Regions from separate parts of the Flavobacterium humidisoli genome, predicted to be linked through region 2. Evidence: riboswitches for the same ligand, from Rfam matches in the RefSeq annotation. Region 2 holds a riboswitch; the other holds the start of a gene.
The links. A riboswitch is a leader RNA that binds a small molecule or an ion and turns the genes downstream of it on or off. The one in region 2 is predicted to bind S-adenosylmethionine.
Positions count from the first base shown of each region.

Region 1: another riboswitch for S-adenosylmethionine. It lies ahead of M0M44_RS22370 (TlpA disulfide reductase family protein); the one in region 2 lies ahead of M0M44_RS07760 (homocysteine S-methyltransferase family protein).

Region 1 is NZ_CP096829.1:5,313,376-5,321,363, forward strand. It holds gene M0M44_RS22365 (aminotransferase class V-fold PLP-dependent enzyme) at 1-1,205, opposite strand, end outside; gene M0M44_RS22370 (TlpA disulfide reductase family protein) at 1,269-2,258, opposite strand; SAM riboswitch class I at 2,497-2,597, opposite strand; gene M0M44_RS22375 (response regulator) at 2,815-3,270, opposite strand; gene M0M44_RS22380 (PAS domain-containing sensor histidine kinase) at 3,273-5,945, opposite strand; gene M0M44_RS22385 (hypothetical protein) at 6,136-6,339, opposite strand; gene M0M44_RS22390 (hypothetical protein) at 6,446-6,748, opposite strand; gene M0M44_RS22395 (FAD-dependent oxidoreductase) at 6,941-7,988, shown strand, end outside.
Region 2 is NZ_CP096829.1:1,711,460-1,719,447, reverse strand. It holds gene metH (methionine synthase) at 1-2,080, opposite strand, end outside; gene M0M44_RS07760 (homocysteine S-methyltransferase family protein) at 2,414-3,418, opposite strand; SAM riboswitch class I at 3,761-3,877, opposite strand; gene M0M44_RS07755 (NAD(P)/FAD-dependent oxidoreductase) at 4,388-5,440, opposite strand; gene M0M44_RS07750 (precorrin-2 dehydrogenase/sirohydrochlorin ferrochelatase family protein) at 5,538-6,119, opposite strand; gene cobA (uroporphyrinogen-III C-methyltransferase) at 6,247-7,020, opposite strand; gene M0M44_RS07740 (HEPN domain-containing protein) at 7,013-7,988, opposite strand, start outside.

The DNA of each region.
Region 1 (7,988 bases), 2.0 Mb from region 2:
TTGAACAGATAATGCGCATAAGTACTCGCACACGACCAGCCGCCACGAACTTGAATTCCGAAACGGTCGTTTAACAGTCTTACAATCAAATTATAGTGAATATCTTCAATAACAAACGACACACAACCTATTCTTTCTGTAGTTAAATCTCCTAAAATAGATAAACCTTGAATTTTTTGAAGCCTCGAAAAACAAAGATCCAGCAGTTCTTTCTCTCTTTTTTTGATATTCTCTACGCCCATTTGCTCTTTCAATTCTAAAGCCAATGCCGTTCTAATCACCTGCAGAAAACCTGGAGTTCCACCATCTTCTCGAACTTCTATCACATCGCTGTAACAATATTTCCCTAACGGATTTGTCCATTTTACATTTCCTCCGCCCGGATTATCCGGAAAATCAGATTGGTATAGTTTTTCATTGAAAACCAAAATACCACAAGTTCCAGGGCCTCCCAAAAATTTATGAGGCGAAAAGAAAATCGCGTCCAATTGTTCTTCTGGATCTTTTGGATGCATATCAATCTTTACGTACGGTGCCGAAGCTGCAAAATCTACAAAACAAAGTCCGCCGTTTTGATGCATGATTTTCGCCAGTTCATGATAAGGCGTGATAATTCCTGTAACATTCGAACAAGCCGTAAAAGACCCTATTTTTAAGCTTCTACCTGCATATTTTTTAATTTCTGCAGCAAGAACTTCTGGATTGACTAAATTATTTTCGTCAGGCGAAAGAATAACCACTTCTGCATTTGTTTCATACCACGAAACCTGATTAGAATGATGTTCCATGTGTGTAATGAAAACCACAGGTCTGTCATCTTCAGATTTTGTTCGAAGTGCCATAACACGCTGTAATTTAGATAAAGCAGCCGTCATACCGCTTCCAGTAGTTACCAAAACATCAGATTCATTGGCATTAACCGCCTTTTTAATACGATCTCTCGCATGCTGATAAGCATAAGTAGAGGTTTTTCCTGTCTGACTTGAAAGTGAATGCGTATTGGCAATCATTGGACCAATTTTATGGAGCATTATATCTTCGATCGGATTGTATAATCTTCCGCTGGCAACCCAATCTGCATAAACCAGATTTTGTTCTCCGTAAACAGATTCGAAAATATGATTTATTCCTACTGTATTTTCTCTAAACTTAGAAAAGTAACATTCAGGCTCTGTTGGTTTTGTTGTTGGCTCAATCGCATTCATTTCCTTATCATTTTAAATTAACAAATTGTATTATTGCGTTTCTTATTTTGTATTTTTTCTTTATTAGATTTTACTTTCTAAAAGCGTTTTTAGTGTAGACTGTAATTCTTCTCCATGCAGATTTTTAGCGACGATTATTCCCTTAGAATCCACTAAATAATTTCCCGGAATGGCTCTCACACCGTATAATTTAGCAACAGCACTGTTCCAGAAAAGTAAATCTGAAACATGCGTCCAGGTTAAATTATCGTCTTGAATTCCTTTAATCCAGTTTTCTTTCTTCTTATCTAGAGAAATCCCTACGATATTGAATCCTTTATCGTGAAACTCTTTGTATGCCGATACAATATTCGGATTCTCTCTTCGGCATGGACCGCACCAAGAAGCCCAAAAATCGACCAAAGTGTACCCTTTTAAATTATCATAAAGTCGAACTGGCTTTCCGTCAGGATCATTGGCTGTAAAATCAGGGGCTTTTTTACCTACTGCTAATCCGTCTAAAACAATAGCCAGTTCTTTTAATTCTTTCACGTAAGTGGTATTTTGAAGACTCTTATCCAGCAAAGCAATATTTTGTGTAATCTGTTCTGGCGTTAATCTATAAGACCAGTTTCTGTACAGTACATATGCTGAAACAATAGATTTTGGATGTTCTGTTATGAATTTGCTGATTTCTACATCTTTACTTTTTTTATAAATTTCGAACAAATCCTGAGAAGCTGAACCTTCAACCACAGAAGCTGTATAATACTTCTTTGGACTCAGTTTTACTGTAACTGGATCTTTTTCGAGAAAAACATACAAGGGCGAACTTTCTGTATTGACACTCAATCCGTATAATTCTGGCGTTTTTACTTTTGTTTTAAAACTAAAATTCCCATCTTTTACTTTTACCGAATCTATCGTGGTAAACATTTTATTGTGAAACTTCTGCAGGTAAACATATTGCGCAACGGTATCGACAACAGTTCCTTTTAATTGTAAATTGTTTTCCTGCGCTTGAGTTTGAAAAGCTCCAAAAAGCAAAGCAAAACCTAATAGTATTTTTTTCATTTTATTTTTAGTTTTAAGATTAGACAAAAGCATTTCAGGCCAATGAAAAAAGCCATTAGCGTTATTATTGTTTATAAAAGAAATTGGAGAGAAACTTGTGTTTTTACCTTTAGAAAAAGGCAAAACTGTTTTCTTCAAAAATGGAATTCAAAAGTTCATAACTGGCGTACAAAATTGATTCTGCTTTCATAATAAAGATTTTAAATGGATGATCTTAAACAGATTTACGGAGAAATCTTTCTTATCTGCCCGCACACTGCGGAAGGATTTAGCACCTTATTCGGCAACAGGTTGCTAAGACTTCAATGGGCCTATTCCCTCAGTCTTTCTGGATAAGTATCATTATATAAATTTTCTGTGATACAAATATATATTAATTCTACCGAATTAGTCAAGTTTAAAATACATTTTTTTGATTTTTTTATTAAAAAGATTATTCAAATACAATTCAATATTTTAAAAATCAACACATTAAAACAAAAAACACTTTTTGGGCAAGCAGTTTTTTATAAAAGGAATTCATACGTTTTACCTTTCAAGAAAAGAAAACACAGTTTTATTCTGCAAGAAAAACATGCAGATATTTATTTTTTTCAAGATTTGAAAAAGTTTCTTTTAATCCATTCTCAAGATTTGAAGTAATTAATCTCAAGGCCTGTTTTAAGTCATCAAAATTATTTGGCTTCACAAAATAGCAGACTGCTCCAAGATTGGCAGCGGTATCCATATCATTTATGTATGAAGAGGTAGAAATCATAATTACAGGAATATCTTTATAGCGTTCTTCTGATTTTAATTGCTTCAGACATTCCCAGCCATTCATAATTGGCATATTTAAATCTAGAAAGACAATTTCTGGAATTTTATCCTGATTTTTCAGCGTATTTAGCACACCGTTACCATTTTCTGAACAATGGCAAACAATGCTTTCATCTATTTCTGCCAATGCTTCGCAAAACATTTCTGCATCATCCTGATCGTCATCTGCCAATAAAATCATCTTTTCTTGCATAATTAAATGTCTTTTACTTTTTGCTCAAATGGCAATGTTATAATAAAAATGGCTCCTTTATTAGCAATTCCTGTGGCCTTAATACTTCCGCCGTGACGTTCGGCTATTTTTTTACAAAGCGACAAACCTAAACCCGTTCCTTCATAACGATCCTTAGAATTTAAACGTGTAAAGGTTTCAAAAATTCGTCCTGTTTGATCCAGATCAAAACCAATTCCGTTATCTTCTACTGTAATTACCGCAATTCTATTGCCTTCCTCAATTTGTTCTGTTGCTGTGATACTTATTTCTGGCGGAGTATCTTCTTTAGCAAATTTAATAGAATTATTAATAAGGTTATAAAACAGCTGATATAATAATACAGAAGCGCCTTCTATAACTGGAAGTTCTTCAAAATAAATTGTACCATTTGTATTTTGAAGCGCAATTTCAAGATCGGTTTCTATATTTTTAATCACTTCATTTAAATCGACTATTGTTGTTTTTTGCGAATCGGCATTCATTTTGGAATACGCTAATACGCCATCAATCATATTAAACATACGATCTGCCGCAACATGAATTCGTTCAATATATTTTGATGAAGATTCATCAAGCTGTCCGGCAATATGATCTTCTAGACGACTTAAAAAAGTCTTTATCTTTCGAACTGGTTCTTTTAGATCATGCGACGCAACATGGGCAAACTGCTGTAAATCGTCGTTAGATCTTTGCAGTTCTTTAGTACGATCTTTTACCAAAATCTCAAGTTTTTCAGTAATTGACTTTTGTTCGTGAATATCCGTACAAGTACCAAACCAATTGATAATGATGCCTTCTTTATCTCTAATAGGAAGCGCTTTACTTAAAAACCAGCGGTATTCTCCCGTATTGGCATTTTTTAAACGAAATTCAGTCTGATAAGGAACTCCTGCATGAACACTTTCGTACCAAGTTTTTGACACTAAATAAACATCGTCTGGATGTAATTTTGAAATCCAGCTTGGATCTCCAAATTCATCTTCTATATAACCCGTATATTCGTACCAGCGGCTATTGTAATAATCGACAAAACCTTCAGAATTGGCTGTCCAAATAATTTGAGGGACCAAATCTGCAAGCTGTCTAAATCTTTCTCCACTTTCGGCGATAACATTTTGAAGTTCTTTCTGCGAAGTAATATCACTCGATGCACCAAACCATTCAATAATCTTTTCTTGATCGTCTAATATTGGCACCACTCTCGAGAAAACCCAGCTAATAGAATCGTCTTTATTTATAACCCTGTGCTCCATTTCAAAAATGGATTTTTCTACTATCGATTTAGAAATAAGATGGACAGCCATCTGCAAATCGCTAGCATGAATAAATTTATCTAACCAATTGACACCACGTTCTCTTTGATTAACCAAACGTCCGTCTCCTTCTAAATCCTGCATAATCATCCAATCGGCATCCATTCGATAAACCAAATCAGATGATGCATTGATTAAAGCTCGAAAACGGCTTTCACTTTCTCCCATTTTTTGGCGTGCCACAACTTGTTGCGTGACCTCAACTGCCACCTGTATCATTCCTGTTATCTCTCCATCTTCAATTAACGGACGATAAGCCAAATTATAATAATAGTCTTTTAACTCGCCTGTACGATTATGCGGAACCAAAACTTCACTTTGATCAAAAGGAATTCCTTCATTATAAACCTTTAAAACTTGCTCCCAAACATATTGCCCTTCGAGTTCTGGCAAAACGTCAATCAGTCGCATGCCAATAATTTCTTCTCCGCGTCCAATCATTTGCAGCATATGACTATTGATCTGCTCAATAATAAGATCATCACCTTTAAGCACTAGAGTCGGAGCTGGAGTTTGGTGAATCATTTTGCGAAAACGATTCTCACTTTGCTGTAATTTTTCTTCTGCTTGTTTACTTTCTGTAATATCTCGCGTTGTTCCAGCAACAAGCTCTACTTCACCATTTTCATTAAAGACTGGAACAAAAATATAATCGTAAATTCTTCTTCCCAATTCTGCGTGCGGAAAAGAAACTGTTCCTCGAACTGGCTTTTTCGTAGTTACCACAGTATCTATCTCTTGTTCATGCATTTCGGCATGCCAATCTTCATAACCATTTTCAATTAATCCGCGTCCGATTGCGTCTTCTGCAGATTTACCCCACATCGTCAATAAAGCTTTGTTTGCGTAAGTAAATTTATAATCAAGACTAAAGACGTAAACCAGATCAGGTGTTCCGTTTAGTATAGAATTGTATAGTCTTTTTTGTTTTTCTGCATCAAGCAATGCAGTATTAAGAGCTGTTTCGGCATGTTTTTTTTCAGTAATATCTTCCATTGTTACCACCAAAACATCGTCTTGTTTTACAGCAGTAAATCTGAAACATTGTTTGTTGGTTTCTTCTCCATACCATTGCTCAAAATTGGATGTAACTCCAGTTTCTGCCGTTTCAATAAACTGTTCTAAAATATTGGTTTCTTTTATTTTAGTGAAAACTTTACTGAATGGTTTTTCTTTGTATTCTTTATCATCAATCCAGTTGATGATATAAGTGTTAAACAATAATATTGAAAAATCTTCTGTTTTGCCTTTATTATCGTACAAAGACTTTAAAACTGCTATTCCATTTGGCGCAGAATTAAAGACGGTTTGAAAAAGGTCTAAATTATTTATTAGCTCCATTATCGTACTAAATAAAGGTAATTTCTAAAGTTGCTTAATATAGAAAAGGCATTTAAAATGTTATATTCTTTCTCAAATATAGAGAAAAACGTTTTTACTTTTAACATTCATTAAATTCTTTTATCTCATTTTAAAATCAAAAAAGCTGAATCATTAAGATTCAGCTTTCTTCTATTTTTTTGCCAAATAATTATTTGGTAATCGTATCGGCTTTAACTGTTACCGTTGTATCCATATTAACGGTATCCACTTCTGGTCCAACTGTGTCAATAGTGTTTTGAATAGAATCATTTTCGTATGATTCTGTTGTGGTGCTTTCATTCTTTTTGCAAGAAAATGCCAATCCAGCCAAAAGAACCACGAGAGCAACTTTAGTTTTTATTTGCGTTTTCATAAGTATATTTTTTTATTTGAATAATATCTATTTTTAAGTTTATAAAAATAGTCATTTTCACACATGTGTTCTTTACACAATTTCGAAAACTTATTATATAATCCAGTTACTTCTTTTTCTTTTTTATACTATCTCTTTTCAGTTTCATACTATCTTTTTGCACACCAGATTCGCTTGTATAAGTTGCGCCATCTTCTGCACTTGCGCTAGGCCCTGTCCCGGTCCCCACAGTACTCTGTTTTGACGAGCTACTATTTACCCCATTATTTATAATTTTTGCGGTGTCTTTTACTGCGGTATCAAGCGGTGTTGTGCTTGTTTCTATTTCGTCGCTATATCCATCATTATTGTTTTTACAGGAGCTCATTCCCATTAAAATGATAAGAATCAAAATTTTTACTTTATACATAATAACTTGTTTTACAATTTATACTAAGTAACTATTATTCAAATAATTATGTTTTACAGCATTTGTTTTAATTCTTACATAAAACCACACTGGAAATCCTATAAAATTTTAGAATTAAAGCTGTAAGTATGTTCTACTATTTACGTAGTAGCTTTGAAATGAATGTATTGTATTCTTTAAAAGGATTTAAAAATGGAAAAATCAAATCAAAATATAAACGAAGGAAGCATCACTTCTGGTGATAATGTTTCTTTCTGGATTGATTCTACAGATATAATTGCTTTCGAAAAACCAAATCAGGATATTAAAACCGAAGTTCTAATTATTGGAGGCGGTATTGCTGGACTTACAACTGCTTACAAACTTTTAAAAGCAGGGAAAAATGTAGTTTTGGTAGAAGACGGTTTTATAGGAAGCGGAGAAACTGGAAGAACTACAGCACATTTGACTTGTGCTTTGGATGATCGATATTATTATCTTCAGAATACTTTTGGCAAAGAAAATGCAAGACTTGCAGCCGAAAGCCACACTGCCGCGATTGATGAAATCGAAAAAATTATTAGCGAATTAAACATCGACTGTGATTTTGAAAGAGTAAATGGTTATTTATTCGTTCATCCGAATGATAAAGAAAAAAATCTAGACAAAGAATTTGAAGCCACACAAAATGCAGGATTAGAAACTGTTCTTTTAAATCATACGCCTTCACTCGCAGAATCTCAGGATCAAAGATGTTTGGCTTTTAAAAATCAGGCTCAATTTCATATTTTACATTATTTAAAGGGACTTTCTAAAGCTATAATCGAATTAGGCGGAATTATTTATACAGAAGCACACGCCGAAAATATAACCGAAAAAGGCGCAACCGTAAATGGTTTTGATTTTTCCGCCAAATATGTTGTCGTTGCGACCAACACGCCAATAAACGACGTTTTAGCTATGCACACTAAACAGCACGCTTATAGAACCTACGTTATTGGAGGAAAAATTCCAAAAGGCAGTCTTCCGCATGCTTTATGGTGGGACACTGGAGATCCAGAATCTAAATGGGTAGCGCAACCTTACCATTATGTAAGATTGCAAAATTTTAATGATGAGTATGATTTACTGATTATTGGCGGTGAAGATCACAAAACGGGACAAGGAGATGAGGAAGGAATTTCTGAATTTTCACGCTATGAATTATTAGAAATTTGGGGCAAAAAATATTTTCCATTACTAGATGAAATCAGTTATAAAT
Region 2 (7,988 bases):
TTAAGAATTTTTCTAAAACTTTTCCGTTTTCATCACGCAATTCGATATCGTCATCATCCACCTGATTCGCAGGGAAAATTCCGTAAATACCTTTTGCTTTTAGTTTTTTCTCTTCTAAGATTACTTTAAGCATCGCCTGAGCATCTTTGAAAACAGATGTTGCTTGTTCGCCCACAACCTCATCCGTTAAAATTGCCGGATATTTTCCGTACAATTCCCAAGTCTGAAAAAATGGCGTCCAGTCGATATACGGAACCAAAACATCCAATTCAACTTCTATGGTTTGTGCACCAATTACTTTTGGTTTAACTGGAGTATATTCACTCCAATCCAATGGTAATTTATTTTTACGCGCATCTTCAATCGTTAAGAAGTTTTTATCTCTCGAACGATTTAAAAATGTTTCTCTAAACGAATCGTATTCTGCACGAATATCGGCTGCATATATTTTTCGGTTATGATCTAATAGATTTCCTGCAACGGTAACGGCTCTCGAAGCATCGTTTACGTGAATTACAGTTTCTCTATATTGAGGAGCAATTTTCACCGCGGTGTGCGCGCGCGAAGTAGTTGCACCACCAATCATAATCGGGATTTTAATATCTTGTTTGTCTAATTCTTTGGCCAAATAAACCATTTCGTCAAGCGAAGGTGTGATCAGTCCACTTAATCCGATAATATCTACTTCATGTTCAATAGCCGCTGCAATGATTTTTTCTGGAGGAACCATTACACCTAAATCTACAATCTCATAATTGTTACAAGCTAAAACCACCGAAACGATGTTTTTTCCAATATCATGAACATCACCTTTTACGGTTGCCATCAGGATTTTTCCGTTTCCTTGTTTATCTCCAGCTTGTTTGCTTGCTTCAATAAAAGGCAGCAAATAAGCAACCGCTTTTTTCATTACACGAGCCGATTTTACAACCTGTGGCAGGAACATTTTTCCGCTCCCGAATAAATCTCCAACGACATTCATTCCAGCCATTAAATTGATCTCGATAACTTCAATTGGTTTTGTTGCTGCCAAACGGGCTTCTTCTACATCTTCTTCAATAAAAGCATCAATTCCTTTTACCAAAGAATGTGTAATACGATCCTGAACAGATCCTAAACGCCACTCCTGAATGGCTTTTTCATCGCTTTTTACTTCACCTTTTACATTTTCTGCAAAATCTAAAAGTCGTTCTGTAGCATCATCACGTCTATCTAAAATTACGTCTTCAACGTGTTCTAATAAGTCTTTCGGAATATCATCATAAATCGTAAGCATCTCTGGATTCACGATTCCCATCGTCATTCCTTCTTTAATTGCGTGATACAAAAACACCGAGTGCATCGCTTCACGAACAACATCATTCCCTCTAAACGAGAATGAAACGTTACTCACTCCTCCACTAATATGTGCGTGTGGTAAATTCTCACGAACCCATTTTGTTCCTCTAAAAAAGTCCAAAGCATTCAGGCGGTGTTCTTCCATTCCTGTTGCAACTGGGAAAATATTCAAATCGAAAATAATATCCTGAGGAGGAAAACCTACTTTGTTTACCAAAATATCATAAGAACGTTGGCAAATCTCGACTCTACGATCGTAATTATCGGCCTGACCTACTTCGTCAAAAGCCATTACAATCGCCGCCGCTCCGTAGCGTTTGATTAATTTAGCATGGTGAATAAAGGCTTCTTCTCCTTCTTTTAACGAAATCGAGTTTACAACGCTTTTCCCTTGTACTACTTTAAGACCCGCTTCGATGATTTCCCATTTCGAACTGTCAATCATAATCGGCACTCGCGAAATATCTGGTTCTGCAGCAATTAAATTCAAAAATTTAGTCATTGCAGTAACGCCATCCAACATTCCCTCATCCATATTAATATCGATGATTTGTGCTCCTCCTTCTACCTGCTGCCTTGCAATATCAAGCGCCTCGTCATATTTCTCTTCCTTGATTAATCTCAAGAATTTTCTTGAACCTGTTACATTCGTACGTTCCCCAACGTTTACAAAAACACTTTCGGGCGTAATAATCAATGGTTCTAATCCTGATAATACAAGGTCTCTTCTTTTTTCTGCCATTTTTTTTTAAGTTACTAAGATTCTAAGATGCCTAGATTCTGAGTTTTTTTTATTCTCTTTTGTTTCCTGCAAGGTTTTGAAAACTTTGTAGGTATTTATGTTTATTAATTTGGGCGTGTCCCTCCGGGCCGGGCTATCCGTTACAAGTCCTCGCACTTCCTTCGTCAGGCTGTGGGCTTTTCACTTCTATCCCTCACGCAGACTCGGTTAAAACAAACAATCTATTTTCCACGATTTCAATTGTCATTTTTTTCTACCGATGATTTGTTCCTACGGAACATTTTATTCTGAATTCAACCTGCAAGGTTTTTAAAACCTTGCATAAGCGAAACTTTAGGCAATAACCGGCGCAACCCTCGGCTTATAATCTTTCGCAACCTCAGCCATTAATCGAATATGATCTGGCGTTGTTCCGCAACAGCCACCGATAATATTGATTAAATTATCTTCTAAATATTCTTTGATAAAAGCTTGCGTTTGCTCTGGCGTTTCGTCGTATTGTCCGAAAGCGTTTGGCAATCCTGCATTTGGATGTGCCGAAACATTAAAACTTGTATTATGTGCTAATGTTTTTAAATACGGTTTCAATAAATCGGCTCCAAGAGCACAATTGAAACCAACACTTAACAACGGAATATGCGAAACTGAAATCAAAAATGCCTCAACAGTTTGTCCAGAAAGTGTTCTTCCTGAAGCATCTGTAATGGTTCCTGAAACCATAATTGGAATATCCAGATTACGTTCTTCCTTCACTTCTTCAATTGCAAAAAGTGCTGCTTTCGCATTTAAGGTATCGAAAATCGTTTCTACTAAAAGTAAATCGCATCCTCCATCCATTAACGCTTCTACTTGTTCTTTGTATGCAATTCGCAAATCGTCAAACGTTACGGCTCTGTAACCTGGATCGTTTACGTCTGGTGACATACTTGCCGTACGGTTTGTTGGTCCGATTGAACCAGCTACAAAACGTGGTTTCTCTGGATTTTTTGCGGTAAACTCATCAGCAACTTGTCGTGCGATCTTTGCTGATTCGTAGTTTAACTCGTAAACCAAATCTTCCATATGATAATCAGCCATACCGATTGTCGTTCCTGAAAAAGTATTGGTTTCTACAATATCAGCACCAGCTTCAAAATAAGCAGCGTGAACAGCGCGGATGGCTTGTGGTTGTGTTAGGGATAATAAATCGTTGTTTCCTTTTAACGGATGCAGGAAATCTTTGAAACGCTCTCCTCTAAAATCTTCTTCTGAGAAATTATAGCGTTGCAACATCGTTCCCATTGCTCCGTCTAGGATTAGGATATTTTTCTTTATTGCTTCTTGTATCGTAATTGCCATATTCTTTTGCCGCTAAGCCACTAAGGCACAAAGCTTTTTTAATTATAATTTTGAAGACTCTATTTAAACCTGACAGTCCCGAAGCTTCGGGATTGAAAACCAGTCTGGTTTAACCTTCGATATTTTTTTCACATTAATTCCAAAAGTGCACTATTGCTGGCTCATTAGCCCCGATTGAAGTGGAAATCCTTTTGTTTTTTCTTTAAAAAACAAAAGATTGCAACGAAAAGCGGGAACTATTGACTGCAAAAATGCGCCAATGATTCGCTCCTGATACAGAATCTGTTTCAGTAAATATTGTGTGTTGTCTGGAAAAGTTTTGAGAAATACGAGTATGTATTTGTGTTATCTATCTTTAATACTGGAAAATGTCGTATAAAGTAGAATTTAGCACCTTCTTTATGATAAAGGGTTGCTAAGGTTTCATCGGGTCTATCCCTCCGCCTTTCGTGATAACTGACAATAATTTTAAGAACAGTGCAAAGGTATGAAATAGGGATACGATTTGCAAATGTTTTTTTCTAAGGTTCTGAGGTTCTAAGTCGCTAAGATTCTAAGGTTAAAACTTGACTTTGATTTTCAAATATAGCCCGCGGTTTCAACCGCGGGACACGTATTGTGTTAATTCGTTGCACGTTGTTCATGCGTTGGGTTCCAGTGGTTAAAACCACTGGCTATGTTTTTTATGTATTTTTCCTAGAAATTATGCTTTAATAATAAATCCATACATATTCGTTGAGCTCCAGAGGAGCATAATATTTATAGAAAAACAATTATTTAACCAAGCAAAAGCTCCAGCGGAGCGACGACATATATTTCGCTCCTCTGGAGCTCTTTTGCAAACGAATAATTTCTTTTCTATAAATATTTCATCCCTCTGGGATTAATTAAAAAAGCTCAAACTTTTAGTTTGAGCTTTCTATATAAAAATCTTAGTCCCTTAGCACCTTAGTATCTTAGCATCTCAGATTAAACAATCGCTTTCACAACCGCTTTTGGAGCTTCTTTACGAGTTCCGTCGAAACCGTCAACACCAGAAACTGTTGTATATTTCAATACGTATTTTTTACCTGGGTTGATGATTTGGTAAGCTGCCTGGCACATTAAAGTCGCTTCGTGGAATCCGCAAAGGATTAACTTTAATTTTCCTGGGTATGTATTAACGTCTCCAATGGCGAAGATTCCCGGAATGTTCGTTTGGTAATCTAATGCATTGTTTACTTTAATTGCATTTTTCTCGATTTCTAATCCCCAGTCACCTATCGGACCTAATTTTGGAGTTAATCCGAAAAGCGGGATGAAATAGTCGCATTCGATTTTACGGTGTGCTCCGTTTTCTTCAATATCTAATGATTCTACGTGTTCAGCACCATTAATTCCGATAACTTCTGCTGGAGTGATTAATTTAATTTTTCCAGCTGATTTTAATTCCTGTACTTTTTCTACAGAATCTAGAGCTCCTCTAAATTCATTTCTACGGTGAATTAAAGTTACTTCTGAAGCTACATTTGCTAAGAAGATACTCCAGTCTAAAGCTGAATCTCCTCCTCCTGCAATTACTACTCTTTTATCTCTGAATTTTTCAGGATTTTTGATGAAGTATTTTACTCCTTTATCTTCATAAAACTCGATATCTTCGATAAGTGGTTTACGAGGCTCAAAACTTCCTAAACCTCCAGCGATTGCGATAACTGGCGCGTGGAATTTAGTTCCTTTATTTGAAGTTACGATAAATGTTCCGTCTTCTTGTTTGTCGATGGTTTCTGCACGCTCGCCTAAAGTAAAACCTGGCTCAAATTGTTTGATTTGCTCCATTAATCCATCAACTAAATCTCCAGCTAATACTTCTGGGAATCCAGGAATATCATAAATTGGTTTTTTTGGATATAACTCTGATAGTTGTCCTCCTGCTTGTGGAAGAGCATCTAAAATGTGGCATTTTAATTTTAACAATCCTGCCTCGAAAACGGCAAATAAACCTGTTGGTCCTGCTCCAATTATAAGTATATCTGTTTTAATCATTATGTTGTTGTTTATAATCATTCTTAATAACACAAAGAAACGAATAAATCCTTGTACTATCAATGATTTTTATCATTAATTTCTTTCCGAAACTTTTTTACTCTTTATTTTTTAATGAAGAGGTAATCTCATTCATTCTTTTAACCTTTTCTTCAAAATTACCTTTGAGCGTTTTTCGGTATTCATTCAGGTTCTCAACCATTTGATTGATATCTTCTGGAATTACTTCTTCAAAAAACTCTCGAAGTCTTTTGGCTGTTGTTGGCGATTTTCCGTTAGTCGAAATGGCAATTTTTACATTTCCTTTTGTTACGATTCCGCCCAAATAATAATCACATAAATCTGGCGTGTCGGCGATATTACAAATCAAATAACGCTTACGTGACAAATCGTATACTCTTTTATTCACTTTTAAATTGTCTGTACAGGCAATTACCATATGACGTTTTTTGAGCATTTTCTTTTTAAACTTCGATTCTGTCAATTTAATCGAAGGATGCTTTTCGGCTAAAACTTTAATTTCTAAATGAAAATCGGGCGCTACAACCTCAACATTTGCATTTGGACTTGATTTTAGCAAGAAAGAAAGCTTTTCCAGACCTACATTTCCTCCGCCCACAATCAAGACATTTAGATTGTGAAGTTTTAGAAATATGGGATATAATTCGTTTTGTTCCATGTTACTCTTTTTTCATCTAACCAAAATTAGACGATTTACCAATCAAATATTCCTAACGGAACATTTTTGTTGGGAACATTTATTTTTTTTCTACTACCGATGAAATGTTCCTAACAGAACATAAATTCTAACGAATTTCTTCTTTTGATAGAAATTCTTCGTAAAATCCTTTTAGTTTATTGCTTTCTCTTACAACTTCTCCAAGAACAATAATCGCTGGCGAACCTAATTCTTTTTCTTTTACAACTTCTAAAATTGAATCTACTGTTCCTACACCAACCTTTTCTTCAGCAGTTGTTCCGTTTTGAATGATGGCAACTGGTAAATTTCCTTTATCTTCTTTTTGAAACAAATCGATGATTTGAGGCAATTTGTGCATTCCCATCAAGATTACAACTGTTGCAGAAGATTGAGCTGCCAAAGCTACATCTGCAGATAATTTTCTATCAGATGTTGTTCCTGTAATAGCCCAAAAGCTTTCTGAAACGCCACGTTTTGTAATCGAAATTCCCTGACTTGCAGGAACTGCCAATACAGATGAAATTCCGGGAACTACGATAGTTTCAATTCCGAAACTTTCTGCAAATTCCACTTCTTCACCACCTCTTCCAAAAATAAACGGATCTCCACCTTTTAATCGAACTACGTTTCCGTAAGTCAGCGCATTATCCACAATCAATTGATTGATTTGATCCTGCGTATAGGCATGATTGCCGATTCTTTTTCCAACAAAAATTCTAATTGCATTTTTTGGTGCGTAATCCAGAATTTCTTCATTGGCCAAAGCGTCATATAAAACCACGTTGGCTTCAGCCAATGCTTTTACAGCTTTGAGCGTAAGTAAATCGGGATCTCCCGGACCTGCACCGACTAAAGTTATTTTTGGTTTTATATTAAGCATTTGCTAATTCTTGAGCTCTGAAAGTTTCAATTTTGTCAAAGAAAACTACTGCTTGAGCAATATAATCTTTAGCGAAAGCTTCAGATGGTTCGTTTTTATTGATCTGGTAAACCAAATCTTTAAAAGTTGAATTCAATTCGATTTTATTGGTATCAATAAAAACAGTGTCAAACAAATCGACAATTCCTGCATGGTGATTTGTTTTTTGGTTTTCTGCCAATAATAAAGCCTTAGCACCGTTTACAAATCCTGCATAAGCATGGTAAATAGCATCTGACCATTTTTTCTCGTCGAAAGATTCTTGAGCCAAAATCAATTTCTCTTTCGCTTCAAACAATAATGTCGCTACTAAATCGATCACAACTCCCGCACATTCTCCAACTCCAACTGCTTTTACATAGTTGTCTGCGTTACCCCAATCTACAAAATCAGCTTCTGTTAAATTGGTTACATCTGCGAAAGGTTTTAAGATTTCGTAGAAATATTTTTCTCCTTTTGTATCATAATAATCAAGGAATTTTTGTCCGCTTCCGTTAGCGTCAAAATCATTTAAGATGGTACGCAACGCATCAGGACCTCTACGACTAGGAACTTTGATTACTTTATCAGCAAAACGTCCAGCGCCATTTCCTAATCTTCCTCCGCCTAATAAAACTTGCAAAGCCGGAGCAACTAATTTTCCTGAATTAATAGACATTCCTTGGAATCCAATTGCCGACATATTGTGCTGTCCGCAGGCATTCATACAACCCGAAATTTTAATTTCGATTTCGCGGTTGTTTAAATACTGAGGATATTCAGCAGTTAAAACTCTTTCTAATTCTTCTGCAATACCGGTACTACTTGCAATCCCCAAGTTGCAAGTATCAGTACCCGGACATGCCGTAATATCTCCAACTGAATTATATCCTAATTGAACAAAGTCAAGCTTGGCTAATTCTTGATAAAAGAAAGGAAGATTCTCTTCT